Regions from separate parts of the Streptomyces sp. NBC_00250 genome, predicted to be linked through region 4. Evidence: riboswitches for the same ligand, from Rfam matches in the RefSeq annotation. Region 4 holds a riboswitch; each other region holds the start of a gene.
What was found. Region 4 has a riboswitch for cobalamin ahead of OG259_RS39590 (CoA-acylating methylmalonate-semialdehyde dehydrogenase). Riboswitches for the same ligand answer to the same signal wherever they lie in the genome.

Region 1 (7,081 bases), 5.5 Mb from region 4:
GAAGAGGGCACCCCGCGCTACGAGACGGTGCCCAACGCCTGACGACGCTCGTCGCTTCTCGCGCACACGGCGCGGTGGCCGGCCCAGCCGACCGCCGCGCCGATCGCGTACCAGAACAGGTCCGGCGCGTAGAACGTCGTACCGAACACAAGCCGCGCCATCGTGCTGCGCACGGCCAGCTCAGCCGGTATGCCCGTCAGCTGGAACAGCTCCATGCCACAGCTGAACCCGAGGGCGACCCCCGCCGTGACCGCCGGCCGCACCCGGGGCGCGACCAGCACGACCAGGGCCACGACCAGCACCGTGTAGAGCGCGTCCCCCGCGTACTTGACGACGTCCCCGGACCCGATCGCCCTGATCCCCAGCCCCGCCCCGACGGTCGCCAGGGCGGCACCCCCGGCCAGGACACGCACCCGCACAAGATCGCCCATGCCAGGCACCCTATGCGGTCGTGCGCCGGATGCGTCGCGCTACAGGAAGGGCCCCGCACTCATCGAAGTGCGGGGCCCTTCTCGCGTACGGACGGACTAGAAGTCCTCGTCCAGGTCCACCGAGCCCTCGACCGCCACCTGGTAGGCGGACGGACGGCGCTCGAAGAAGTTCGTGAGCTCCTGGACGCCCTGGAGCTCCATGAACGCGAACGGGTTCTCGGAGCCGTACACCGGGGCGAAGCCCAGGCGCTGGAGGCGCTGGTCGGCGACGCACTGGAGGTACTCGCGCATCGACTCGGTGTTCATGCCCGGCAGGCCGTCGCCGCACAGGTCGCGGCCGAACTGCAGCTCCGCCTCGACGGCCTCCTTCAGCATGTCCGTGACCTGCTGCTGAAGGGCGTCGTCGAAGAGCTCCGGCTCCTCCTTGCGGACGGTGTCCACGACCTCGAAGGCGAAGTTCATGTGCATCGTCTCGTCACGGAACACCCAGTTGGTGCCGGTCGCGAGACCGTGCAGCAGACCGCGGGACCGGAACCAGTACACGTACGCGAAGGCGCCGTAGAAGAACAGGCCCTCGATGCACGCGGCGAAGCAGATCAGGTTCAGCAGGAAGCGGCGGCGGTCGGCCTGGGTCTCCAGGCGGTCGATCTTCTCCACCGAGTCCATCCAGCGGAAGCAGAACTGCGCCTTCTCGCGGATGGACGGGATCTCCTCGACCGCGTCGAACGCGGCGGCGCGGTCGTCCGGGTCGGGCAGGTAGGTGTCGAGCAGCGTCAGATAGAACTGGACGTGCACGGCCTCCTCGAACAGCTGGCGCGAGAGGTAGAGCCGCGCCTCGGGGGAGTTGATGTGCTTGTACAGCGTCAGCACGAGGTTGTTCGACACGATCGAGTCGCCCGTCGCGAAGAACGCGACAAGACGGCCGATCATGTGCTGCTCACCGGGGGTGAGCTTGGCGAGGTCGGCGACGTCCGAGTGGAGGTCGACCTCCTCCACGGTCCAGGTGTTCTTGATCGCGTCGCGGTAGCGCTCGTAGAAGTCCGGGTAGCGCATCGGACGGAGGGTCAGCTCGAAGCCCGGGTCGAGGAGGTTCTTGTTCTCGCTGGTGCTCATTACTGGCAGGCCTCGCAGGACTCGGGGTTTTCCAGGGAGCAGGCGAGCGCGTCCGCGTCGGGGGCCGCCTGCTGGACGGGGATGGTGGCGGCGGCGGGCGTCGCGGCCTGGGCGGCGCGGGCGATCCGGGTCGCCGGGCGGGAGCGCAGGTAGTACGTCGTCTTCAGGCCCTGCTTCCAGGCGTACGCGTACATCGACGACAGCTTGCCGATCGTCGGCGTCTCCAGGAACAGGTTCAGCGACTGCGACTGGTCCAGGAACGGCGTACGGGCGGCGGCCATGTCGATCAGACCGCGCTGCGGGATCTCCCACGCCGTGCGGTACAGCTCGCGGACCTCGGCCGGGACCCAGGTGAAGCCGGCCACCGAGCCGTTGGCGTCGCGCAGTGCCTCACGGGTCTGCGCGTCCCACACGCCGAGCTTCTTCAGCTCGTCGACCAGGTACGAGTTGACCTGGAGGAACTCGCCCGACAGCGTCTCGCGCTTGAAGAGGTTCGAGACCTGCGGCTCGATGCACTCGTACACACCGGCGATCGAGGCGATCGTCGCGGTCGGCGCGATGGCGAGGAGCAGCGAGTTGCGCATGCCGACGGCGGCGATCCGCTCGCGCAGCGCGGCCCAGCGCTCCGGCCAGTTGAGCTCCACGTCGTAGTGGTCCGGGTGCAGCACACCACGAGCAGCGCGGGTCTTGTCCCAGGCGGGGACCGGGCCGCTGCGCTCGGCGAGGTCGGCGGAGGCCTCGTACGCGGCGAGCATGATCCGCTCGGCGATACGGGTGGACAGCGCGCGCGCCTCGGCGGAGTCGAACGGCATCTTCAGCTGGAAGAAGACGTCCTGGAGGCCCATCGCGCCCAGGCCGACCGGCCGCCAGCGGGCGTTGGAGCGGCCCGCCTGCTCGGTCGGGTAGAAGTTGATGTCGACGACCCGGTCGAGGAAGGTGACGGCCGTACGCACGGTGGCGTCGAGCCGCTCCCAGTCGATGTCGCCGTCGACGACGAACGAACCGAGGTTGACCGAGCCCAGGTTGCAGACCGCGGTCTCGCCGTCGTCCGTGACCTCCAGGATCTCCGTGCAGAGGTTGGAGGAGTGGACGGTGTGGCCGGGCTCGGCGGTCTGGTTGGCCGTCCGGTTCGAGGCGTCCTTGAAGGTCATCCAGCCGTTGCCGGTCTGGGCCAGGGTCCGCATCATCCGGCCGTACAGGTCGCGGGCCGGCATCGTCTTGCGGGCCAGGCCCGCCGCCTCGGCCTTGTGGTAGGCGGCGTCGAACTCCTCGCCCCACAGGTCGACAAGCTCGGGCACGTCCGCCGGGGAGAACAGCGACCAGTCGGCGTCGGCGTTGACCCGGCGCATGAACTCGTCCGGGATCCAGTGCGCCAGGTTCAGGTTGTGCGTACGGCGCTGGTCCTCGCCCGTGTTGTCGCGGAGCTCCAGGAACTCCTCGATGTCCGCGTGCCAGGTCTCCAGGTAGACGGCGGCGGCACCCTTGCGGCGGCCGCCCTGGTTCACGGCGGCGACGGAGGCGTCGAGCGTCTTCAGGAACGGCACGATGCCGTTGGAGTGCCCGTTGGTGCCGCGGATCAGCGAACCGCGGGCGCGGATGCGGGAGTACGAGAGGCCGATGCCGCCGGCGTGCTTCGAGAGGCGCGCCACCTGGTGGTAGCGGTCGTAGATGGAGTCCAGCTCGTCCTGGGGGGAGTCCAGGAGGTAGCAGGAGGACATCTGCGGGTGGCGGGTGCCGGAGTTGAACAGCGTGGGGGAGGACGGCAGGTAGTCCAGCCGGCTCATCAGGCTGTAGAGCGCCGTGACCTCGTCGAGCGCGCGGACGCTCTCGTCCTCCGCGAGACCGCAGGCCACCCGGAGCATGAAGTGCTGCGGGGTCTCGATCACCTTGCGGGTGATCGGGTGGCGCAGCAGGTAGCGCGAGTAGAGGGTGCGCAGACCGAAGTAGCCGAAGCGGTCGTCCGCGGCCGCGTCGATCGTCGTGTCGAGCCGGTCCGCGTGCAGCGCGACGAACTCGGCGGTGCGGTCGGCGATCAGGCCCTCGCGGTGACCGACGGCGACGGAGGCGGAGAACGAGAACGAGCCCTGCCCGGCCGCCTCGTCGGCGATCGTGATCGTCAGGAGCCGGGCGGCGAGCCGGGAGTACGCCGGGTCGTCGGCGATGAGACCCGCGGCCGCCTCGGTGGCCAGCTCGCGCAGCTCCGCCTCGTCCGCGACGGCGCTGCGGCCGCGGAGCGCGGCGGCGGCGACCTTGCCGGGGTCGGTGTCGGGGAGATCGGCGGTGAGGTCGGTCAGGGTCCGCAGCAGCACGGTCCCGGGGCCGTCGCTCTCGACCGCGGAAGCCTCGGCGGAAGCCGGATCGGCGGGCGCGATGGTCACGTGGGGGCTCTCCCTCGCTCGGCTCGGGGCCGCGGCGGGGGAAGGCGGGCAGGCGGGCATCCGTAACGCCGGACGCGTCGCTTCCACCGGCCCACTCCGCGAGGCCCGGACGTCATTGGCACCCGGAACGGACGGACCGGGCGCGCTGGCGGCAGGTCCTCGGACTCACCTCGTACGAATTCGTCGTATCCGTACGAAGCACACCGTTGCGGGACAGTTCCGGATTCGCGCCGGATTCCCCTGCGTCGACAGCGAGGATGAGCATACATGTGGGGGGCGTCGCTCGCCGAACCCCCCACATGTTGTGTCGCCCCCCCCGGCTCAGAACTCCAAGGCGTAGGTGCGCAGGCGGTGGTCGGGGATCGGCTCCCAGTCCCGGTCCGGGGTCCGGACGAAGCCCAGACGCTCGTAGATCCGGTGCGCGGAGACCATCGAGGCGTCCGTGGACAGCACGATGCGGCGGCACCCGGGAAGCGCCCGTGCCCGCTCGATACAGGCCCGTACGAGGGCCTCTCCGACGCCCCGGCCGCGGGCCTCCCGGGAGACCACGAGCATCCGGAACTCGGCCTCGCCCTCCACCGCGATGTCCGCCCAGGGAGTGGCGCCGGTGGCGAAGGTCACCCCGCCGAGGAGCCGCCCGTCGCCGTCCTCGGCGACGAGCACCTCGCTCTCGCGCGCCCGCCGTGCCGTGTCCCGCAGCACGTGCAGATACGAGTCCTCCGCGCCGTACTTCAGCAGTCCGTCGGTCAGATAGGTCCCCGCGGTGAGCTCACCGAGCGCTTCGTACTCCTCGGGCCGTACCGCCCTGATCGTGAAGTCCATGGGGGAAGTGTGCCTCCGGCCGGCCACTCGCCCCCAGTGCGTCTCAGCCGCCGGCCCCCACCGAGTTGTCGGGGGCGCCGTCACCGACCGGCGGCAGGTCGCCCCGCTCGACGGGCTGCCCGGTGCCGGCCTGCTTCGGCAGGACGGCGTCGAGCTCGGCCGCGTCGGCGTGGTGGGCGCGCTCGGCGGCGCCCTTGAGCGCCTTCCGGTCCATCGTGAGCGGGGCGGCGACCTCGACGCGCAGCCCCTTCTCGTTGCTCACGTACGCGTGCCGTTCGGCGGACCGCAGGTACCACCGGGCGCCGTCCCGGACACAGCTGTCCTGCTCGGCGGTGCTCGCGGCGCACTCCTTCGCCGAGAACGGGCGGCGCTCGGCGGAGACGGTGAGCCGGACGCCTTCCTTCGAGACGTACGCGACCTGGAAACCGTCGTCGCCGACGACCCCCGCCCCCATCGGGGCCGGCTCGAAGCCCTCGGCCTCGGTGACGTACACGTGGTCGGTGTCGGTCTGCGCCCAGCGGGCGCGGGCGTCCAGCTCGGCCGGGCCGGGCGTCGGGCGTTCGCCCGCCGTCTCGGTGCCGCAGCCGGTGACGGCGAGCGCGAGGGGGAGCAGGGCGAGCAGGGTGAGGCGTGGTCCGATCCGCATGTCCCGCATCCTCGCGCACGTACGGCGAAGGCCGCCATGCCTCCGGGGGAAGCAGGGCGGCCTTCGTCAGGTCGGGCGGTGGATCAGTGGGTCTCGGCGCCGACCTTCGGGAGCTTCGTGTCGACCCCGCGGTCGCCCGCGTCGGCCGTGTAGTCCTCCGGGGAGGTCTGGTCGACGCCCTCCGGAGCCTTGACGGCCTTGAGGACGAAGGTCAGGACGACCGTGACGACGACGTTGAGGACGAAGGCGGTGAGACCGATGTAGCCGATCTCGCCGATGCCCGGGATCTCCGCGGAGGAGCCGCCGAAGTGCTTCTGGGTCGGGCTCGCCACCCCGTAGGCGGCGACCGTGCCGTAGATCATGCCGACGGCCCAGCCGGCGAGCAGCGCCCAGCGGTGGAACCAGCGGGTGAACAGACCGCCGACGAGGGCCGGGAAGGTCTGCAGGATCCAGATGCCGCCGAGCAGCTGGAAGTTGATCGCGACCGTCTTGTCCATGGTGAGGACGAAGGCGAGCGCGCCGACCTTCACCAGGAGCGAGACCAGCTTGGAGACCTTGGTCTCCTGGGCCGGGGTGGCGTTCGGCTTGATGAAGTCCTTGTAGATGTTGCGGGTGAAGAGGTTGGCCGCGGCGATCGACATGATCGCGGCCGGGACGAGCGCGCCGATGCCGATCGCGGCGAACGCGACGCCCGCGAACCAGTCCGGGAACATCGTCTCGAAGAGCTGCGGGATGGCGAGCTGGCCGTTCTTCACCTGGATACCGGCGGCGATCGCCATGAAGCCGAGCAGCGCGAGCAGGCCCAGCATCAGCGAGTACAGCGGCAGGATCGTGGTGTTGCGGCGGATGACCTCACGGCTCCGGGACGACAGGGTCGCCGTGATGGAGTGCGGGTACATGAAGAGCGCGAGCGCCGAGCCGAGCGCGAGGGTCGCGTAGCCCCACTGGCCCATCTCGCCCGGCACCAGCGCGCCGCGCGGCTTGCCGGTCGCCGGGTTGGTCTGCGCGTACGCCTCGCCCGCCTTGGCGAAGATCTCGTCGAAGCCGCCCAGCTTGATCGGGATGTAGATGATCGCCACCGCGATGACGATGTAGATCAGGGTGTCCTTGACGAAGGCGATGAGCGCGGGGGCGCGCAGACCCGAGGAGTACGTGTACGCCGCGAGGACACCGAAGGCGATGAGCAGCGGCAGGTCCTTGATGAACCAGTGGGTGTTCTCGCCGCCGCCGACGCCCATCACGTCCAGGACGGCCTGGATGCCGACGAGCTGGAGCGCGATGTACGGCATGGTGGCGAGGATGCCGGTGACCGCCACCGCGAGGGAGAGGCCCTTGGAGTCCCAGCGGCCGCGCACGAAGTCCGAGGTGGTGACGTACCCGTGCTTGTGCGAGACCGACCAGAGGCGCGGCAGGAAGGTGAAGATCAGCGGGTAGACCAGGATCGTGTACGGGACGGCGAAGAAGCCCGCGGCGCCCGCCGCGTAGATGGCCGCCGGGACGGCGACGAAGGTGTACGCGGTGTAGAGGTCGCCGCCGAGCAGGAACCAGGTCACCCAGGTGCCGAACGAGCGCCCGCCCAGACCCCATTCGTCGAGGCTGTTCTCGTTCTCCGCCCTGCGCCAGCGCGAGGCGAGGAATCCCATGACCGTGACGGCCAGGAAGAAGAAGATGAAGACGGCGAGTGCCACGCC
Region 2 (7,081 bases), 1.8 Mb from region 4:
CCGACGGCCTCGTGGGGCCCGTCGGGGCAGCCCGGGTCGGGCGAGCCCGGATCACAACTGAACCGGCACCCCGCGACGACCGCCACGGCGGGCAACAACTCGGCGAGCGCGCGCACGGCGGTGGACTTGGCGGTCCCCTTCTCACCCCGCACGAGCACACCGCCCACGGCCGGACTGACGGCATTGAGCAGCAGCGCGAGCCGCAGGTCGTCCATACCGACGACGGCGGTGAACGGATACCGGGAACTCATCGGCTGGTCACTCCTTCAGATCGCGAATGTTCGAACGACGACCCGAGGCCGCCAACGGTGAGCAGGGCCCCACGGGGGCCACCCGCGGGATTCTCGACACGCCGCCCCGCGCTCACGGCGCGCCCGGCGGCACGAACGGCAGCCCCGAAGGAGCCCCCTCCTCGATCAGCCGCAGCAGCGCGTCCGTGTCCGCGTGCTCCTCGATCAGATCCCCCAGCTTGTCCAGCTGTTCCTCCCGCAGCGCCCCGAACGACGTGTCCGGCGCCGGTACGAACCGCCGCCCCGCAGCCGCCGCGACCTCGCGCAGGAACGCCCGCCGGAACCCGTCGCTCTCCAGGGAGCCGTGCCAGTGCGTACCCCACACGGCCCCCACCCGGCACCCGTCCAGGAAGGCTTCCCCGCCCAGCACCTCGGCGACCCCGTGGTGGATCTCGTACCCCTCCACCCGCTCCCCGAGCGCCGAGCCGACCGGCCGGGCGAGGGTCTTCTCGGGCGCGAAGCGGACCCGTACGGGCAGCAGCCCGAGGCCGTCGACGGCCCCCGCCCTGGACTCGACCTCGTCTTCGATGTGCTCACCGAGCACCTGGAAGCCGCCACAGATCCCGAGCACCGGCCGTCCCTCGGCGGCGCGCCGCGCCAGCGCGTCGGCGAGGCCCCGCTCCCGCAGCCAGGCCAGCGCCTTCACGGTGCCCCGGGTGCCCGGCACGACCACCAGGTCCGCGTCGACGAGCTCCTCGGCCCGGTCCACGAACCGCACGACGACACCCGGCTCGGCGGCCAGCGCGTCCACGTCCGTGAAGTTGGACATCAGCGGCACCGCGCAGACGGCGACCCGCAGCACGTCCTCACCGACCGGCGGCGCGACGACCGACTCACGGACCGCACCCCGCAGGGAGACCCGCAGGCCGTCCTCCTCGTCGATGCCGAGCCCGTGGGCGTACGGCAGGACGCCGAAGGTCCGCCGCCCGGTCAGCCCGTGCAGCATGTCGAGCCCGGGTTCGAGCAGCGTGACGTCGCCGCGGAACTTGTTCACGAGGTAGCCCGCGATCAGCTCCTGGTCCTCGGGAGAGAGGAGCGCCGTCGTCCCGAAGAACTGGGCGAAGACCCCGCCCCGGTCGATGTCGCCGACCACGACGACGGGCAGCCGCGCGGCCCGCGCGATCCCCATGTTCACGATGTCGGTGCGCCGCAGGTTGATCTCGGCGGGACTTCCCGCTCCCTCGCAGATCACGGCGTCGTAGGTGCTCCGCAGCTCCTCCAGGCAGGCCAGCACCGGCTCGAAGAGCTCCTTCTGCCGTCCCCCGTGGTAGCCCCGGGCGCTCAGCTCGCCGACCGGCTTGCCCATCAGGACGACCTGGCTGGAGCGGTCGCTGCCGGGCTTGAGCAGGACGGGGTTCATCAGCGCGGTGGGTTCCACCCGCGCCGCCTGCGCCTGCATGGCCTGCGCGCGCCCGATCTCGGCCCCCTCCCTCGTGACGAAGGAGTTGAGGGACATGTTCTGTCCCTTGAACGGCGCCACCTTCAGCCCCTTGCGGACCAGCCAGCGGCAGATGCCGGCCGTCACGACGCTCTTGCCGGCGTCGGACGTGGTCCCGGCGACGAGCAGTCCCCCACCCCTCATGCGTTCCTCCGCTTCCGGGCCCCCAGGGCGCCGATGATCAGGCGGCCGCCCACGCAGGCGGCCAGAGTGAGTCCGGTGACCCGTCGCGAGAGCCGTACGGCCCGGTCGATGTCGGCCACGTCGACGGCCCGGCCGTCCCCGTTGAGCACGGGGCGGTGTTCGACCCGTCCGCCGTACGACAGGGTGCCGCCGAGCCGTACGCCGAGCGCGCCCGCGAAGGAGGCCTCGACCGGGCCCGCGTTGGGGCTGGGATGCTTGCCCGCGTCCGCCCGCCAGGCCTTCAGCGCACCCCGCGGGTTCCCGCCGGCGACGGTCGCGAGTACGGCGGTCAGCCGGGCGCCGGGCCAGCCGGCCACGTCGTCGAGGCGGGCCGAGGCCCAGCCGAAGCGGCGGTGGCGCGGGGACTTGTGGCCGACCATCGCGTCGAGGGTGTTGACGGCCCGGAAGCCGACGAGGCCGGGTACGCCCGCGACCGCGCCCCAGAAGAGGGCGCCGACCACGGCGTCGGAGGTGTTCTCGGCGACCGATTCGACGACCGCCCGGGCCATCGCGGGGCCGTCCAGGGACTGCGGGTCGCGCCCGCACAGATGCGGCAGCCGCTCCCGGGCCACGTCCAGGTCCCCGGCGGCGAGCGCCCCGCCGATCGCGCGGGCCTCCCGGCCCAGGGTCGTACCGCCGACGACGGCCCAGACGGCGGCGGCGGTCAGCGCGACGGAGGCGGCCGGGCGGTTGCGTACGGCCCGGGTGGCGAGCGCTCCGAGGGCGACGGCGGAGCCGGCGCAGACGGCGGTGTGCAGGGCACCCCAGCCGCGGTGGTCGTGGTGGAGGCGCTCCTCGACGGCGGCGGCGGCCCGGCCGAACGCGGCGACGGGATGTCCGCGGCGGGGGTCGCCGACGAGCAGATCGACGGCGAGACCCGCGGCCGCTCCGTACGCGAATCCGTCCGGGGAAAGGCGGCTGGTTCTGCTGCGGCCGGGCATGGCGCATGTCCTCACTCAGGGTCCGCGCCCTGGATCGACGTGACCGGCGGCGAGAGTTCCTGACTCCCGGACCCTTCGGATCCGGTCACAGTGGCGGGACCGCGCCGGATTCGCACCGGACTTCCTCTACTGCCGCCGTAATGGCCTCGGCAGTCCACCACGGCCCGAGAACACCCGTCAACTCACCCTTGACCTGCATCGGGTCACTGTGCGAAGCACCACAAACACGGCGCCGAACATACGACGGCCGGGCGGTCCGTACCCGAAGGTGCGGACCGCCCGGCCGTCGTGAGTTCGGACCGTCAGACGACGATCAGATAGATGCCGTACGCCACCGCCGAGAGGCAGAGGGCGAAGCAGGCGTAGGCGCCGGTGCGGGCCAGGGTGGCGGAGCCTCCCTGGGCGGCGGCCTGCTCCTGCTTGGAGAGGCCGATGATGCCGAGGGTGAAGAGGCCCACCAGGGCGACGGTCGCCACGAGGCTGACTCCGAAGACGGAGCCGAGAGCTGCCCAGTCGATCTTCATGTCGTTCGTTCCTTACACCGCTGCGGCGGGGGCGGAGGGCGCGGCCGGGTCGGTGGGAGCCGGGGCGGGGATGGTGGTCTTCAGGTCCTCGTCCGCGACGGCGGCGACGGAACCGGCGGCCGGCGGCGGGGTGACGGCCGCGATGGCGGTGGTCACGACACCCGCGGGCTCGTCGTCGAGGTCGTCGGCGGTGACGTTGTTGTGGTCGACCGGCTTGCGGCGGGACAGCGACCAGATGACACCCGAGCCGGCGATCAGCAGGACCGCGACGGCGGCGATGCCCCAGGGGCCCTGCTTGGTGAGGAACTCGGCACCGGCGCCGACCAGGCCCGCGGCGGGCAGGGTCAGACCCCAGGCGACGAACATCCGGGTCGCGGTCGACCAGCGGACGACACCGCCCTTGCGGCCGAGACCGGCGCCCATCACGGCACCCGAGCAGGACTGGGTGGTGGAGAGGGAGAAGCCGAGGTGCGAGGAGGCCAGGATGACCGTCGCGGCACTGGTCTGGGCGGCGAAGCCCTGCTGCGGCCGGAGGTCGGTGAGGCCCTTGCCCATGGTGCGGATGATGCGCCAGCCACCGAGGTAGGTGCCGGCGGCGATCGCGATGCCGGCGGAGACGATGACCCACATCGGCGGGTTGGAGCCGGGGGCGAGGACGCCGCCGGTGACCAGGGCCAGGGTGATGATGCCCATCGTCTTCTGGGCGTCGTTGGTGCCGTGGGCGAGCGAGACGAGACCGGCGGAGGCGATCTGGCCGACCCGGTAGCCCTTGGCGGTGTGCTTCTCGTCGGTCTTGGCGCCGATCCGGTACGTCAGCTTGGTGGCCAGCATCGCGGCGAGGCCGGCGACGAGCGGCGCGGCGACGGCCGGGATGAGGACCTTGGTGACGATGGTGGAGCCGTTCACCGCCGACCAGCCGGCCGACATGACCGCTGCGCCGATGAGTCCGCCGAAGAGGGCGTGGGAGGAGCTGGACGGCAGTCCGAGCAGCCAGGTCAGCAGGTTCCAGAGGATGGCGCCGACCAGCGCGGCGAAGATCACCTCTGTACGAATGCCCTCTTCGTTGATGATCCCGCCGGAGATCGTCTTGGCGACCTCCACGGACAGGAACGCGCCGACGAGGTTCAGCACGGCGGACATGGCCACCGCCGTCTTCGGCTTGAGTGCACCGGTCGAGATGGTCGTGGCCATCGCGTTCGCGGTGTCGTGGAAACCGTTCGTGAAATCGAACACGAGAGCTGTCACGACCACAATGGCGAGCAGCAGCGTGATGTGTTCCATTTACCCAGGCAATCGTTTGACGTCAGTGGCAAGCCGAACGTAGGCAACCTGGGTGAACGGAAGGTGAACTGGGCCGGGCGACGTGGTGTCCCTATCCGGTGTCAAGGCATTCCGCTTAGCCCTCGTCCCGGGCAGGTGTCCACGATGCGGTCACCCCGCAACCCCGGGTAATCCGGGCCATCGCCGGGCACATGCGACCTGACCCGGTTTCTCCTCCGGCACCCGGTTCCGCTCCCCGGACCGAACCATCCGCACGGAGGACCCCGCCGAGGAGACCCATGTCACTCTCCCGAGGGGCCCGTCGCGCTTCCGAGGGGGCTCCCGCCGGGCAGGGCCTCCGGGGGCCGTCCGGGTCCGTCCGGTGGCAGTCCGCCCGGACCCTGTCGAGACTGGGAGCGTGCGCCCGGCTACAGCGACGGCAGCGGCCGTCACCACCCTGCTCGGTGTCGGCGCGGCCGCGATCGCGGTCGGCCGGTACGCCAGCGACGTCGCCCTCAAGGCGCCGTCCGGACGTCCCCTGCCCGGAGATCCCAAACTCACCGTGCACGCCACGGGCCCCGACCGCATCACCCTCACCCGCAGCCTCGCCTCGCTGCGCCCCGGTACGTACGGCATCGAGGGCCACGGCCAGCACGCCGTCGTCGGCCCCGTCCTCGACCGGGTCCCGCACACCGCCGACACCGTCGTCCGGCGCCTCGAACGGGTCGAGCTCGGGGTGATCGGTCCCGGCTCCCGCGTCCGGTTCACCCCCCAGCTGCACATCGGCACGCCGATCAGCGCCCTCGGGCTCGCCCACGAGGACGTCGAGATCCCCGGCGAGCTCGGCCCCCTGCCGGCGTGGCTGGTGGCAGCCCCCCGCACCACCTGGGTGATCGCCCTGCACGGGCTCGGCACCACCCGCGAGCACCCGCTGAACGTCGTCCCCTTCTTCAACCGCCGCAAGATCCCCGTCCTCGTCCCCGCCTACCGCGGTGACGCGGGAGCACCCGCCTCACCCGACGGCCTCGCCCACCTCGGCGACTCCGAATGGCGCGACGTCGACGCCGCCATCCGCTACGCCGTCCACCGGGGCGCGTCGAAGATCGTGCTGCACGGCTGGGGGACCGGGGCCTCGATGGCCCTGCGCGCCGCCGCCGAGTCGGGGGTGCGCGACCGGATCAGCGGCCTCGTCCTCGACTCACCCGTCCTGGACTGGGAGGCGACCCTGCGCAACCTCGCCTCGGCCCGCCACGTCCCCGGCCCCCTGCTCCCGCTCGCCGTCCGCGCCGCCCAGGGCCGGACCGGGCCGCACGGCGACCTGCTCCGGGCCGCCTCGGCACCGGACGCCCTGCGCGTCCCCGTCCTCCTCTTCCACGGGCCCGACGACACCATCGCCCCCTACGAGCCGTCCGTCGAACTCGCCGCCCGCCGCCCCGATCTGGTCACCCTCCACACCGTGCGGCACGCCCCGCACGCGTCGATGTGGAACGCCGACCCGGTCCGCTACGAGGAGGCCCTGCGCCGCTTCCTCACCCCGCTCCTCTAGGTCGTGTCCGGAAAGTAGGGCCAGGCGGGACTTTCCGGACACGACCCACCGTCATGCCCCCTCCTCCGCCTTGCGCTGCGTCCCCTCGGCCCCTGCGGGCCGGGGAGACCCCATGCACCAGACGCCCGCCCCCTGATCCGACCCGACCGACAAGACACCGCCCAGGACCTTTCAGCAGGCCTTTCCGCGCCTGCTCCCGGGCCCGTCGGGACGGGGCGGCCGATTCCGATTGGGCTTTCGGGCCGTCAGCGGGAAGACTGCCCCCGTGACGTCTCGAAAGCCCGATGAACCATTGGCGCGCAACTCCAGACTCCGACTCGTCCGCCCGCGGGCGCTGGCCACCGCCCGACGGGCCGTGACGACCCGGCGCACCCGGCCGGCGCCGCGGCCGCCCGAGGGCACTCCGCCCCGCGCGGAGCTCGCCCGCCAGGCCCGGCACGTCCTCGCCGACGCCGTACGGATCGCCCGCTGGGCCGCCGTCGAGCGCGGTGCCGTGGCGGCACCCCGCACCGGCCCGGGAGCCGTCCCCGCCGAGGAACGGGCCGCCGTCGCACTGAACCTGACGCCCGGCCAGATCCGGGCCGGCTGGGACCGGGCCCGGCTCGCCGGACTCGTCGAGCTCCACGGCGACACCGCCCGCCCCGGCTGGCGGCTGCACGCCTGGGACCGCGACGACTCCGCCGTGCTGCGCGGCTGGGTCGCCCTCTTCGACGCCTGGTCCCTGGTGCACCCGGCCGCCGAGGGGGTCGAGCCGAGCGCCGTCGCGGAGGTCGTCGAGGCCCTCCCGCAGGTCCTGTCGCTGCTTCAGCTCTCCCAGGGCCCGGTCCTCGTCCCCGCCCTCCTCGACCTGCTCGGCCAGCGCGTCGAGGAGCTGCGCGAGGAGCGCTGCGAGGTCCCGG
Region 3 (7,081 bases), 560 kb from region 4:
CCCATGCCGATAATTGCGCCATCATGCACGAATGCAAAGAGCATCCAGCACAAGCCAGACCTGACATGTAGTCAGGGAAGTCAGCAACAGGTCAGCATCAGTACCGCGCGAAACCGCCCCCGGGCGCCATGAACCGCCAAGATCAATAACCGGCCTCACCCATTCTGACCTGCGAAAAGCCTGCTCAGTCACATGCCTGCTAGTCTCACCAGGAGGTATCCGTGAGGATGCTGATCAACGTTCCCGAGACCGTCGTCGCCGACGCGCTGCGCGGAATGGCCGCTGCTCATCCCGAGCTCACCGTCGACGTGGAGCGGCGGATCGTGGTGCGGCGGGACGCGCCCGTGGCGGGGAAGGTCGCGCTGGTGTCCGGGGGCGGGTCCGGGCACGAGCCGTTGCACGGGGGGTTCGTCGGGCCCGGGATGCTGGCGGCGGCGTGTCCCGGGGAGGTGTTCACCTCCCCGGTGCCCGATCAGATGGTGCGGGCCGCGGCCGTCGTCGACAGTGGCGCCGGGGTGCTGTTCGTCGTCAAGAACTACACCGGCGACGTACTGAACTTCGAGATGGCCGCCGAACTCGCCGAGGACGAGGGCATCCAGGTCGCCAAGGTGCTGGTCGACGACGACGTCGCCGTCAAGGACAGCCTGTACACGGCGGGCCGCCGCGGGACCGGCGGCACGCTCTTCGTGGAGAAGATCGCGGGCGCAGCCGCCGAGGAGGGCGCACCCCTTGAGCGCGTGGAGGCGATCGCCCGCCGGGTCAACGAGCGCTCCCGGTCCTTCGGCGTCGCGCTGAGCGCGTGCACCACCCCCGCCAAGGGCAGCCCCACCTTCGACCTCCCGGAGGGCGAACTGGAGCTGGGCATCGGCATCCACGGCGAACCGGGGCGCGAGCGCCGGCCGATGATGACCTCCCGGGAGATCGCGGACTTCGCCGTCGACGCCGTCGTCGAGGACCTCCGCCCGTCGGGCCCTGTCATCGCCCTGGTGAACGGGATGGGCGCCACCCCGCTCCTGGAGCTGTACGGCTTCAACGCGGAGGTGCAACGCGTCCTCGGCGAGCGGGGTGTGCCCGTGGCCCGGACCCTCGTCGGCAACTATGTGACCTCACTCGACATGGCCGGCTGCTCGGTGACCCTGTGCGAGGTGGACGAGGAGCTCCTTCGCCTCTGGGACGCGCCCGTGCAGACGCCCGCGCTGCGCTGGGGCCGGTGAGACGAGGGATGGGAGAGGACAGCGACATGACGGAGACCTCCACCGTGGACTTCGGCGCGGACTTCCTGGTGCGGTGGCTGGCCGCGGTGGCCGAGGCCGTCGACCGGGAGGCGGACCGGCTCACCGAGCTGGACTCGGCGATCGGCGACGCCGACCACGGCACCAACCTCAGGCGCGGGTTCGCCGCCGTGACCGAGACCCTGGCCAAGGAGCCGCCCGCGACGCCGGGCGCGGTGCTCGTCACCGCCGGCCGGCAGCTGATCTCCACCGTGGGCGGCGCGTCGGGGCCGCTGTACGGCACGCTGCTGCGCCGTACCGGCAAGACGCTGGGCGACGAGGAGCGCATCACCCGGCTCCAGTTGGCGGAGGCCCTGGGCTCGGGTGTGGCCGCCGTGTCCCAGCTGGGCGGCGCGCAGGTGGGCGACAAGACGATGCTGGACGCGCTCGTTCCGGCCGTGGAGGGCCTGCGGGGCTCGTTCGGCGCGGCCCGTGCCGCCGCCGAGGAGGGCGCCCTCGCGACCGTACCCCTGCGGGCTCGCAAGGGCAGGGCCAGCTATCTGGGCGAGCGGTCGGTGGGGCACCAGGATCCGGGGGCCACGTCCTCGGCGCTGCTGTTCGCCGCCCTGGAAGAGACCGCGGGGGCGGGGACCGCGCGTACCGAGGGGGCGTCATGAGTGGCGGGACCGGCGCGGGTTCCGTCGGCATCGTGCTCGTCTCGCACAGCGCCGCCGTCGCCGCGGCGGTGGCCGAGCTGGCCCGTGGGCTCGCCGGCGGCGGTGACCTGGCGCCGGTCCTCCCGGCCGGCGGGACGCCGGACGGTGGGCTGGGGACGAGCTCCGAGCTGATCGCGGAGGCGGCGAAGGGCGTCGACCGGGGCGTCGGAGTGGCGATCCTGGTCGATCTGGGGAGCGCGGTGCTCACCGTGAAGGCGCTCCTCGCCGAGGGCGACGAACTGCCCGAGGGCGCGCGCCTGGTGGACGCGCCGTTCGTCGAGGGCGCGGTCGCCGCGCTGGTCACGGCGAGCGCGGGCGGGGACCTCGACGCGGTGGCGGCGGCGGCCTCGGAGGCGTACGCCTATCGCAAGGAGTGACTGCGCGCAGTGAGCGAGGGGCCGCACCGGGTGGCGACCGTGTTGTGATGTACCTGGTCAACGCACTAATGTCGCAGGGCCTTGGTGTACGGGAAACCGGTGCAGTACCGGTGCGGCCCTCGCCACTGTGATCGGGAGGTCCGGCTCCACCCCTGCGGGAAACACCCGCGGGGAAGCCACTGGACCACGACGGGGAATCGTCGTGGTGTGGGAAGGCGGAGTCGGACCGGCATGACCGTCAGCCAGGAGACCGGCCAGGGTGCGTTGTCCATCCACGAGGTGCTGGAGAGGGTCTCCCAACCATGCATATAGCCGAGGGGTATCTGCCCCCTGTGCACGCCGCCGCCTGGGGCGTCGCGTCCGCGCCGTTCGTCGTCCACGGGGTTCGCGCGCTGACCCGCGAGGTGCGGTCGAATCCCGAGTCCACCCTGTTGCTCGGCGCCTCGGGCGCCTTCACTTTCGTTCTGTCGGCACTCAAGTTGCCTTCTGTCACCGGTAGTTGCTCACACCCGACCGGTACGGGTCTGGGCGCGATCCTCTTCCGGCCGCCGATCATGGCGGTCCTGGGGACGATCACCCTGCTCTTCCAGGCCCTGCTGCTCGCCCACGGCGGACTGACCACGCTCGGCGCGAACGCCTTCTCGATGGCGATCGTCGGGCCCTGGGCGGGGTACGGGACGTACGTACTGCTCCGCCGGTTCGGTACGCCCCTGATGGTGGCCGTCTTCTTCGGTGCGTTCGTCGCCGACCTGTCCACGTACTGCGTGACCAGCGTCCAGCTGGCGCTCGCCTTCCCCGACCCGGGCAGCGGGATACCCGGCGCCCTGGCCAAGTTCGGCGGGATCTTCGCCGTGACCCAGATTCCGCTGGCGGTGAGCGAGGGCCTGCTCACGGTGCTCGTGATGCGGCTGCTCACGCAGTCGAGCAAGGGCGACCTGATCCGGCTCGGCGTCCTCGCCGGGCGCAGGACGGACCGACGCGAGGAGGCGGCCGCGCGATGAGCCGGAACGCGAAGATCAACGCCCTGCTGCTGCTCGTCGTCGCGGCGCTGGCGGTCCTGCCGCTCGTGCTGGGGCTCGGGGACCACAAGGAGGAGCCCTTCACCGGGGCGGACGCGGAGGCGGAGACGGCGATCACGGAGCTCCAGCCGGACTACGAACCGTGGTTCAGTCCGCTGTACGAACCGCCGTCCGGAGAGATCGAGTCGGCGCTGTTCGCCCTGCAGGCGGCCCTCGGTGCCGGTGTCCTGGCGTACTACTTCGGTCTGCGGCGCGGCCGTCGGCAGGGGGCGGCCCAGGCGGAGGCTGCCGGGACGGCCGGCACGACACGGGCGGATGACGCTGCTCAGGCGGCCGACGCCGCTGTGACCAAGGCGCCGGAGAACGGCAACGGCCCGGGTTCCGTGTCGGGTGCCGTGTCCGCCGGCGGACAGGACGCGTAGCCGCCGATGTTGCCGATCGACGCGGCGGCGCACAGCAGTCGCTGGCGCCGCCGTCATCCCGCCGAGAAGGCGCTTCTCGGCTTCGGTCTGACGTTGTGCGCGGTGGGTCTGCCGCCGTGGCCGGGTGCTGTTCTCGTGGCGACGGCCACGCTCACGGTGCTGCTCGGGCCGGCCGGTGTGCCGGGCCGGGCGCTGTGGCGGGCGTTCCGGATCCCTCTCGGGTTCTGTGTCACGGGCGCGATTCCGCTGCTCTTCGAGGTGGGCGGCCCCCGGGGGCTCGTGGCCCTCGCGCCGGGCGGTCCGGTGCAGGCGGGCGAGCTGCTCCTGCGGACCGCTTCCGCGTCGCTCGGGGTGCTGTTGTTCGCGTTCACGACGCCGGTGTCGGACGTCCTGCCCCGGCTCGTACGGGCCGGGGTGCCGGCGCCGGTGGTGGACGTGGCGCTCGTGATGTACCGGATCATCTTCCTGCTGCTCGACTCGATGTCCAAGATCCGGCAGGCGCAGGCGGCCCGCCTCGGGCACACCACGCGGGCGGCGACCTGGCGTTCCCTCGCGGGCCTCGGCGCGACCACGTTCGTACGGGCCTTCGACCGGGCACAGCGCCTGCAGTCGGGGCTCGCGGGACGCGGGTACGACGGGACGCTGCGGGTCCTGGTGCCCGCGTGCGCGATCTCCCGCCGCTTCCTGACCGCGTCCGGCGCCCTGCTCGCGGGGCTCGTCGCCCTCACCCTCGTACTGGAAAGGTTCCTTCCGTGACGTCTTCGACGCCCACGACGCCTCCGCCCCCTCCGGCACCCGTCGTGGAGCTGGTGAACGCGGGCTTCGCCTACGAGGACGGGCCCGCGGTCCTGTCCGGTGTGCACTTCGCGGTGGCCGAGGGGCGGGCGGTCGCGTTGCTCGGCCGCAACGGCAGCGGCAAGACGACGCTGCTGCGGCTGCTCAGCGGCGGCCTGCGGTGCGGGAGCGGGTCGCTGCTCCTCGACGGGGTGGAGGTGGCGTACGACCGGAAGGGGCTGACCCGGCTGCGGACCACCGTGCAGCTGGTGGTGCAGGACCCGGACGACCAGCTGTTCGCCGCGTCGGTCGGCCAGGACGTGTCGTTCGGTCCGATGAACCTCGGCCTGCCCGAGGAGGAGGTTCGGCTGCGGGTCCGGGAGGCGCTTGAGGCGCTGGACATCGTGGCGCTCGCGGACCGGCCGACGCATCTGCTGTCGTACGGGCAGCGCAAGCGGGCGGCGATCGCGGGCGCGGTGGCGATGCGTCCCCGGGTCCTGATCATGGACGAGCCGACGGCAGGCCTCGACCCGCACGGGCAGGAGCGGCTGCTCGACGCGCTCCGGAGGCTGCGGGAGTCCGGCACGACCGTGCTGATGGCCACGCACGACGTGGATCTGGCGCTGCGCTGGGCGGACGAGGCGGCGGTGCTCGCTCCTTCGGGACTGCGGACGGGCCCGGTCGCGGAGCTCCTCGCGGACGACGCCCTGCTCGACGAGGCGAGGCTGCGACGCCCCTGGGGCACGGCGGTGGCACGGCTGCTCCGCTCCCAGGGCCTGCTCACCGCGGATGCCGCGGAGCCGCGGACGCCGGAGGAGCTGGACGCCTGGCTGGGGGCGGCCGCGGCGCCGCACGGTGCCGAGTAGCGACACCACGGGCCGCCACCCGCCGCGCTCTGCTCGCCACTCACCGCCGACGCGCTTGCTACCGAGTAGTAGACATCACGTCCCGAACCTTCTGCAACTAGTTGCACAAAGGGGGGAGGTCACCTAGAACTGAGGCTGACGTTCCTGCGCGAGGAGGCGCCCGCATGACCCCGTACCCGCACCTGCTGAGCCCGCTCGACCTCGGGTTCACCACCCTGCCCAACCGGGTGATCATGGGGTCGATGCACGTCGGCCTCGAAGAGACCGAGCACGGCTTCGAGCGCATGGCCGCCTTCTACGCGGAGCGCGCCCGGGGCGGCGTGGGCCTCATCGTCACCGGTGGCATCGCGCCCAACGACGCCGGTCGCCCCTGGGACGGCGGTGCCAAGCTCACCACCACGGACGAGGTCGCCGAGCACCGGCTGATCACCGACGCCGTGCACGAGGCCGGTGGCCGCATCGCGATGCAGATCCTGCACTTCGGCCGGTACGCGTACCACCCCGCCCTCGTCGCGCCCAGCGCGATCAAGGCCCCCATCAGCCCCTTCGTACCGAACGAGCTGACCGACGCCGAGGTCGAGCAGACCGTCGAGGACTACGCCCGCTGCGCCGAGCTGGCCAAGGAGGCCGGGTACGACGGCGTCGAGGTCATGGGCTCCGAGGGCTACCTCATCAACGAGTTCATCGCCGCCGCCACCAACCAGCGCACCGACCGCTGGGGCGGCTCCTACGAGAACCGCGTCCGCTTCCCGCTGGAGATCGTCCGCCGCATCCGCGAGCGCGTCGGCGAGGACTTCATCCTCGTCTACCGGCTCTCCATGCTGGACCTCGTGCCCGGCGGCTCCACCCTGGAGGAGGTCGTCCAGCTCGCCAAGGAGATCGAGGCCGCCGGGGCCACCATCATCAACACCGGTATCGGCTGGCACGAGGCGCGCATCCCCACCATCGCCACCTCCGTGCCGCGCGGCGCCTACACCTGGGTGACGAAGAAGCTGATGGGCGCGGTCTCCGTGCCGCTCGTCACCAGCAACCGCATCAACACCCCCGAGGTCGCCGAGGAGATCCTCGCCGACGGCCGCGCCGACCTGGTCTCGCTGGCCCGCCCCTTCCTCGCCGACCCGGACTTCGTCGCCAAGGCCACGGCCGACCGCGCCGACACGATCAACACCTGCATCGGCTGCAACCAGGCCTGCCTGGACCACACCTTCAACCTGAAGATCACGTCCTGCCTGGTCAACCCGCGCGCGTGCCACGAGACCGAGCTGGTCCTCTCCCCCACCCGCCGCGCCAAGCGGATCGCCGTCGTCGGCGCGGGCCCGGCCGGCCTCTCCTGCGCGGTGTCGGCGGCCGAGCGCGGCCACTCCGTGACCCTGTTCGACGCGGCCGCCGAGATCGGCGGTCAGCTGAACATCGCCAAGAAGGTCCCCGGCAAGGAGGAGTTCGACGAGACGCTGCGCTACTTCCGCGTGCAGCTCGCCGAGCGCGGGGTCGACGTCCGCCTGAACACCCCGGTCGCGGCCGGCGACCTGGACGACTTCGACGAGGTCGTCGTCGCCACCGGCGTCTCCCCCCGCACCCCCGGCATCGCGGGCGTGGACCACCCGAGCGTCCTCAGCTACCTGGACGTGCTGCGGGACGGCGCGCCCGTCGGCGAGCGGGTCGCGATCATCGGCGCGGGCGGCATCGGCTTCGACGT
Region 4 (7,081 bases):
TGCGCTCTGGGCGCCGCCGAGGGAGCAGGCGGCGATGCCGAGGCGGCCGCCGTTGAGGCCGTGCATGGCGATGCGGAAACCCTCGCCCTCGGCGCCGAGCCGCCGGTCGGCGGGAATCCTCACTCCGTCGAGGACCACCTGGCGGGTGGGCTGGGCGTTCCAGCCCATCTTGCGTTCGTTCCCACCGAAGGAGACTCCCGGGTCGCCCCTCTCGACGACGAAGGCGGAGATCCCGCTCGGGCCGACCCCTCCGGTGCGGGCCAGCACGACGTACACGTCGGAGGCGCCGGCGCCGGAGATGAACTGCTTCACTCCGGTCAGCACGTAGTGTTCCCCGTCCCGCTCGGCGCGGGTGCGCAGGGCGGCGGCGTCCGAGCCCGCGCCCGGTTCGGTGAGGCAGTAGCTGCCCAGGGCTTCGGCGGAGCAGAGGCCGGGCAGCCATCGGGCGCGCTGGGCGTGGTCTCCGTACCGGTCGATCATCCAGGCGACCATGTTGTGGATGGAGAGGTAGCCGGCGATGGAGGGGCAGCCGGTCGCCAGGGTCTCGAAGACGAGGACGCCGTCGGCCCGGGTGAGTCCGGAGCCGCCGTGCTCCTCCCGTACGTAGACCCCGCCGAGTCCGAGTGAGGCGGCCCTGCGGATGACGTCGACGGGGAAGTGCTTGTCCTGGTCCCAGGTCACGGCGTGGGGGGCGAGCTGTTCCTGGGCGAAGTCCAGGGTGACTTCGGCGAGGGCGAGCTGGTCCTCGGTGAGGGTGGTCACGGCGCTCATCCCATCGTCGGGATGGTGAAGCTCGCGCCCTCCTTGACCCCGGAGGGCCAGCGCGAGGTGACGGTCTTGGTCCGGGTGTAGAAGCGGATGGCGTCGGGGCCGTGCTGGTTCAGGTCGCCGAAGCCGGAGCGCTTCCAGCCGCCGAAGCTGTGGTACGCCACGGGGACCGGGATGGGGACGTTGACGCCGACCATGCCGGTGTCGACACGGCGGGTGAAATCGCGGGCCGTGTCGCCGTCGCGGGTGAAGATCGCCACCCCGTTGCCGTAGGGGTGCTCGCTGGGCAGCCGCAGGGCCTCCTCGTAGTCGGCGGCGCGTACGACGCCCAGCACCGGGCCGAAGATCTCCTCCTGGTAGATCCGCATCGAGGGGGTGACCCGGTCGAAGAGCGAGGCGCCCGCGAAGAAGCCGTTCTCATGGCCGGGGAGGCTGAACCCCCGTCCGTCCACGACGAGTTCCGCGCCTTCGTCGACACCGATACCGACGTAGCGGTTGACGCGGTCCAGGGCGTCTCGGCTGACGAGCGGCCCGAAGTCGGCGTCCGGGTCGTCGGAGGTGCCGATGCGCAGGCCCGCGATGCGGTCCTTCAGCTTCGCGACCAGTGCGTCGGCGGTCTCCTCGCCCACGGGTACGGCGACGGAGATCGCCATGCAGCGCTCGCCGGCAGACCCGTAGCCGGCGCCGATCAGCGCGTCGGCGGCCTGGTCGAGGTCGGCGTCCGGCATCACGATCATGTGGTTCTTGGCACCGCCGAAGCACTGCGCGCGCTTGCCGTGCGCGGCGGCGGTGGCGTAGATGTGCGCGGCGATCGGCGTGGAGCCGACGAAGCCGATGGCCTGGACGCGGGGGTCTTCGAGGAGGGTGTCGACGGCTTCCTCGCCGCCGTTGACGACGTTGAACACGCCGGGCGGGAGTCCGGCCTCCAGGAAGAGCTCGGCGAGCCTCAGGGGTACGGAGGGATCGCGCTCGGACGGCTTGAGGATGAACGCGTTCCCGCAGGCCAGGGCGAGTGCGGCCTTCCACAGCGGGATCATCGCCGGGAAGTTGAAGGGAGTGATCCCGGCGACGACGCCCAGCGGGCTGCGGAGCGAGTGCACGTCGATGCCGGTGCCGGCGTTGTCGGTGAACTCGCCCTTGAGGAGGTGCGGGATTCCCGCAGCGAACTCGACCACTTCCAGGCCGCGTTGCAGGTCGCCGTGGGCGTCGGCGACGGTCTTGCCGTGTTCCGCGGAGAGCAGTCGCGCGATGGACTCCCTTTCGCTTTCGACGAGTTGGAGGAAGCGCAGCAGCACGCGGGCGCGCCGTTGCGGATTCCACCGGCCCCACTCCCGCTGGGCCTCCTCGGCGTCGGCGATCGCCGCCTCGGTGTCGGCGCGCCCGGCCAGGGGCACTCTGGCCTGTGCCGCGCCGGTGTTGGGGTCGTACACGTCGGCGAAGAGACCGGACGTGCCGGTGGTGTGCTTTCCGCCGATGAAATGGGTGAGTTCGCGGACCATCGAAGCCTGCTCTCGTCAGGTGAGGATCCGAGGAAGGCGCGGCAAGGGGGCGCGGCACGACACCGATCGGGGTGCGCTTCGCGGGTCCGGCCGCGGGACAGGGGAAGGCCGGTCGCCTTCGTCGAGTCACGAACGCGGGGACAGGGCCTCGTCGTTCGGGTACTCCGCCGGATCACCTGGGCCGTGGTCACGTACCGGTGCCATGCGTGTCTGCTCCATCCTCGTGGACAACACGGAACACCCCACGGCCGGTATCCTGACTCCCGGATCAGCGCGCGCTCTCCGGCCTTCCCGACGGATGGTTGCCGTCAGTGGCCTCAACTGCTGGAAAGCACACTCCCCGGTCACAGTGGCGGGACCGCGCCGGATTCACACCGGCTTCCCTGCACCGCGGGCTTGTCACGAACATATAGTTGGACGTCCTAGTAAGTCCACCCCCCACTCCGGCAGGGCGGGCTGAAGGCGATCGCGCACCGGTACGGTCGGCTGCCATGACGGACGACATGCAGGACGACATGCAGGACGACATGACGATCGACTGGCGGGCGGATCGCATCGGAAGCGCGCTTCGGAGTGAGAACCCCACGGTTCTCAGGCGTCTCCACGCCGGATTCGCGGTCATCGGGGACGTCCAGTTCCTCCCCGGGTACTCCGTGCTTCTGACGGACGATCCGGCTGTTCAGCGGCTTTCGGAGCTTTCGAAGGCCCGGCGTCTCCGCTTCCTCTCCGACATGGACCACCTCGGCGAAGCCGTCGAGCGCGCATGCCGGCGCCTCGACCCCGCGTTCCGGCGCGTGAACCTGGAGATCCTCGGCAACACCGACGGTTTCCTGCACGCCCACGTCTGGCCCCGGTACGAGTGGGAGTCTGCCGATCTCGTGGGGATGCCGGTGTGGCTGTACCCGAGGGAGCGGTGGAGCGACGAGCGGTACGCGCTCGGCCCGCGGCACGACACTCTGCGCGCGGCGATCGGCGACGCACTCGACGGCCTCTCGGACTGAGATCCCCACCGGCTGAGGACGTGGGCTTTCGAGGTCTCACGCCCGGTCGTCGGCCACCCTGTACGGGACGAAGGTGCTGGTGTTCTCGTCGACGGCGAGCGGGCGGCCCAGCGGCGGGACCGCGCGCTGAGGACAGTCGAGGCGCTCGCAGAGCCGGCAGCCCATCCCGATCGGGGTGGCCGCCCCGGTGTTGTCGAGGTCGATGCCGTCCGAGTAGACGAGCCGGGACGCGTGGCGGATCTCGCAGCCGAGGCCGATGGCGAAGGTCTTGCCGGGCTCGCCCCAGCCGCCCCGGTGCCGGGTGACGGCGCGGGCCGTCCACAGGAAGCGCTGTCCGTCGGGCATGGCGGCGACCTGGACGTGGATCCGGCCGGGCGCGGCGAAGGCCTCGTACACGTTCCACAGCGGGCAGGTGCCGCCCGCGCGGGAGAAGTGGAATCCGGTCGCGGACTGCCGCTTGGACATGTTCCCCGCCCGGTCGACGCGGACGAAGGAGAAGGGGACCCCGCGCAGCCTGGGGCGCTGGAGGGTGCTCAGCCGGTGGCAGACCGTCTCGTAGCCGAGGCCGAAGTGGTCGATGAGCCGCTCGATGTCGTAGCGGAACGTCTCGGCAGCCGTGTGGAAGGCACGGTACGGGAGGATCAGCGCGGCCGCGAAGTAGTTGGCGATGCCGATCCGGGCCAAGCCGTGCGGGGTGGAGCCGACCGGGAAGTCCTCGGCGGCGAGCCGGTCGAGCTCGTCCCCGTACTCAAGGAGCGCCAGCTGCGTGGCCATCCGAAAGGCCTGCTGGCCGGGCCGCAGCCGTGCGGAGAGGTGGAGGACCCGCATGGATTCCTCGTAGTGGTGCAGCCGCTCGGACCCGGCCGCCGCGTCCCCGACAACCCGTACACCGTGCCGGTCCGCCAGCCTGCCGGAGAGGGCGCGGACGACCTCTCCGGGCCGGATCCCGATGCCGTGGGCCAGTTCCTCGGCGGCGAGGTCGGTGTCGTGGAGGTAGTTCTGGCGACGGTAGAAGAACTCGCGGATCTCCTCGTGCGGGGAGAGGGCGCCGCCGCGGTCGCCGTCCCGGCCGTCCGTCACCCCGGCCAGGCCCTCCGCGAGCCGCTGCCCACGGCGACCGAGGTCGAGGAGGACCTGGGCCACGGCCGGCATCCGGGCAGCCAGCTCGGCGAGATCGGAGGCGGAGACGCGGGCCTCGGCGACCTCGCCGGCCAGCGCCTCGCGCAGGTCCGCGACCAGCCGGCTGGTGTCGCGCTCCGAGAAGAAACCCGGATCGACGCCGAAGGCCTCGGTGAGCCGCAACAGGACGGGAACGGTCAGCGGGCGTGAGTCGTGCTCCATCTGGTTCAGGTAGCTGGGCGAGATGGCCAGGACCCGAGCCAGCTCGGCCTGGCTCATCCGCCGCTCCTCGCGCAGCCGCCGAAGCCGCGCACCCGCATACGTCTTGCTCACCCGACCCCCTCGACTCCCGCCCCACACTACGCCGGAATCCGTGTGGGACGGCCTTCGCAAACTTGGCAGATCCGCGCGAGAAGATGCGCAGAAGTTGGCAATCGTCCACGGTTGATGGCACCGAGTGTCATTGGGAGAGTCGTCCTGCGGCCCGCCGGTCCAGGCGGCGCAGGCGGTACCACCGGGCGCGATTCATGCCCTGATGTCGGTGATCCCGGCGGGTACAGGTCGGCGGTCAGGCGCGATTGCTCAGCTCGTTCCACAAGGGACGGCGGGCCGCACCCCAAACGACGGCACACAGTGCCAAGCCTTTGCACCTTTGACGTGCACGGCCCGCTCGAACGACTCATGGAGACGGTGACGGTCATGGCAGACACGAACACGACGGCAGCGGCGACGGCCGGGGCGAAGCTGGCCGCAGCCTGGGCGACGGACCCCCGCTGGGCCGGGATCGAGCGGACGTACACCGCGGAGGACGTGGTCCGGCTCTCCGGCAGCGTCCGCGAGGAGCACACCCTGGCCCGGCGCGGTGCCGAACGGCTCTGGCGGCAGCTCCACGAGCGGGACTACGTCCACGCGCTCGGCGCGCTCACCGGCGGCCAGGCCGTCCAGCAGGTGCGGGCCGGCCTCCAGGCGATCTACCTGTCGGGCTGGCAGGTCGCCGCCGATGCCAACCAGGCCGGACACACGTACCCCGACCAGAGCCTCTATCCGGTCAACTCCGTTCCCCAGGTGGTCCGTCGGATCAACAACGCCCTGCTGCGGGCCGACCAGATCGCCACCGCCGAGGGCGGCTCGACCGCTTCGGCCGACGAGGGCATCGACTGGCTGGCGCCGATCGTGGCCGACGCCGAGGCCGGATTCGGCGGTCCGCTCAACGCCTTCGAGCTGACCAAGGCGATGATCGCGGCGGGTGCGGCCGGTATCCACTACGAGGACCAGCTGGCCTCGGAGAAGAAGTGCGGTCATCTCGGCGGCAAGGTCCTCGTCCCGACCGCCCAGCACATCCGGACCCTCAACGCGGCCCGGCTCGCGGCGGACATCGCCGACACCCCGACCCTGGTCATCGCCCGTACCGACGCCCTCGCCGCGAACCTGCTGACCAGCGACGTCGACGAGCGCGACGCGCGGTTCGTGACCGGCGAGCGCACGGCCGAGGGCTTCTACCGCGTCCAGAACGGCATGGCGCCCGTCATCGCCCGCGGCCTCGCCTACGCCCCGTACGCCGATCTCATCTGGGTCGAGACCGGCACCCCGGACCTGGCGCAGGCCCGCGACTTCGCCGAGGCGATCCACGCCCAGCACCCGGACCAGATGCTCGCGTACAACTGCTCGCCGTCCTTCAACTGGAAGGCCTCGCTCGACGACGACCAGATCGCCAAGTTCCAGCGGGAGTTGGGCGCGATGGGCTACCGCTTCCAGTTCATCACCCTGGCGGGCTTCCACTCCCTCAACCACGGCATGTTCGAGCTCGCCCGCGGCTACGCGGACCACGGCATGACGGCGTATGTCGACCTCCAGGAGCGGGAGTTCGCCGCGCAGGCGCAGGGCTTCACCGCTGTGAAGCACCAGCGCGAGGTCGGCACCGGCTACTTCGACCTGGTCTCCACAGCCGTCAACCCGGCCTCCTCGACGACCGCGCTCGCCGGCTCCACCGAGGAAGAGCAGTTCCACTAGCCCGCCCTCCGGCGCTCGACCGGCCCGCGCCTCCGGATGAACGGGGGCGAGCGACCGTCCCCGCCCGCCCCCGTTCCCGCTCGCAGTTCAGGAGAGTCCGATGACCACCAGCGCCCTGACCCGTCACGTCCGCGTCCTTGCCGCCCCAGGCGACCGACACGACGAGATCCTCACCCCCGCCGCCCTCGACTTCGTCGGCAGGCTCGCCGCCGCCTTCGGCGAACGCCGCCAGTGGCTCCTGAAGGAACGCCGGCGGCAGGCCATCCGGCTCGCCACCGGTTCACCACTCGACTTCCCGGTCGCCACCTCGGCGGTCCGTGCCGACCGCACCTGGCGGGTCGCCCCGCCCGCCCCCGGCCTGACCGACCGCCGCGTCGAGATCACCGGGCCGCCCGAGCGCCGCATGGCGGTGAACGCGCTCAACTCCGGTGCGCGCGTGTGGATGGCGGACTTCGAGGATGCCACCGCGCCCACCTGGGACAACGTCATCGAGGGTCAGCTCGTCCTCCTCGACGCCATCGAGCGGCGGATCGACTTCACCGCCGACAGCGGCAAGGAGTACCGCCTCGGCGAGAATCCCGCCACGATCATGGTCCGGCCACGCGGCTGGCACCTCGACGAGGAACACCTGGAGTTCGCCGGCCGCCCGGTCCCCGCCTCCCTCGTCGACTTCGGCCTGTACTT

Region 1: linked by a shared signal. The riboswitch ahead of OG259_RS14460 (ribonucleoside-diphosphate reductase subunit alpha) and the one ahead of OG259_RS39590 (CoA-acylating methylmalonate-semialdehyde dehydrogenase) in region 4 are both predicted to bind cobalamin.
Region 2: linked by a shared signal. The riboswitch ahead of OG259_RS31470 (cobalamin biosynthesis protein) and the one ahead of OG259_RS39590 (CoA-acylating methylmalonate-semialdehyde dehydrogenase) in region 4 are both predicted to bind cobalamin.
Region 3: linked by a shared signal. The riboswitch ahead of OG259_RS37165 (energy-coupling factor ABC transporter permease) and the one ahead of OG259_RS39590 (CoA-acylating methylmalonate-semialdehyde dehydrogenase) in region 4 are both predicted to bind cobalamin.

What each region holds. Positions count from the first base shown of each region.
Region 1 is NZ_CP108088.1:3,264,812-3,271,892, reverse strand. Features, by position in the region: gene def (peptide deformylase) at 1-42, shown strand, start outside; gene OG259_RS14470 (ribosomal maturation YjgA family protein) at 18-431, opposite strand; gene OG259_RS14465 (ribonucleotide-diphosphate reductase subunit beta) at 528-1,544, opposite strand; gene OG259_RS14460 (ribonucleoside-diphosphate reductase subunit alpha) at 1,544-3,922, opposite strand; cobalamin riboswitch at 4,056-4,191, opposite strand; gene OG259_RS14455 (GNAT family N-acetyltransferase) at 4,244-4,744, opposite strand; gene OG259_RS14450 (hypothetical protein) at 4,788-5,390, opposite strand; gene mctP (monocarboxylate uptake permease MctP) at 5,474-7,081, opposite strand, start outside.
Region 2 is NZ_CP108088.1:6,952,953-6,960,033, forward strand. Features, by position in the region: gene OG259_RS31460 (putative cobaltochelatase) at 1-251, opposite strand, end outside; gene OG259_RS31465 (cobyric acid synthase) at 364-1,872, opposite strand; gene OG259_RS31470 (cobalamin biosynthesis protein) at 1,869-2,852, opposite strand; cobalamin riboswitch at 2,887-3,026, opposite strand; gene OG259_RS31475 (hypothetical protein) at 3,155-3,376, opposite strand; gene OG259_RS31480 (inorganic phosphate transporter) at 3,389-4,657, opposite strand; gene OG259_RS31485 (alpha/beta hydrolase) at 5,055-6,182, shown strand; gene OG259_RS31490 (hypothetical protein) at 6,448-7,081, shown strand, end outside.
Region 3 is NZ_CP108088.1:8,223,959-8,231,039, reverse strand. Features, by position in the region: gene dhaK (dihydroxyacetone kinase subunit DhaK) at 222-1,214, shown strand; gene dhaL (dihydroxyacetone kinase subunit DhaL) at 1,241-1,888, shown strand; gene OG259_RS37170 (PTS-dependent dihydroxyacetone kinase phosphotransferase subunit DhaM) at 1,885-2,304, shown strand; cobalamin riboswitch at 2,343-2,577, shown strand; gene OG259_RS37165 (energy-coupling factor ABC transporter permease) at 2,607-3,305, shown strand; gene OG259_RS37160 (energy-coupling factor ABC transporter substrate-binding protein) at 3,302-3,745, shown strand; gene cbiQ (cobalt ECF transporter T component CbiQ) at 3,752-4,501, shown strand; gene OG259_RS37150 (ATP-binding cassette domain-containing protein) at 4,498-5,385, shown strand; gene OG259_RS37145 (NADPH-dependent 2,4-dienoyl-CoA reductase) at 5,550-7,081, shown strand, end outside.
Region 4 is NZ_CP108088.1:8,784,672-8,791,752, reverse strand. Features, by position in the region: gene OG259_RS39595 (acyl-CoA dehydrogenase family protein) at 1-771, opposite strand, end outside; gene OG259_RS39590 (CoA-acylating methylmalonate-semialdehyde dehydrogenase) at 768-2,267, opposite strand; cobalamin riboswitch at 2,497-2,675, opposite strand; gene OG259_RS39585 (diadenosine tetraphosphate hydrolase) at 2,795-3,268, shown strand; gene OG259_RS39580 (short-chain fatty acyl-CoA regulator family protein) at 3,305-4,720, opposite strand; gene aceA (isocitrate lyase) at 5,087-6,397, shown strand; gene aceB (malate synthase A) at 6,498-7,081, shown strand, end outside.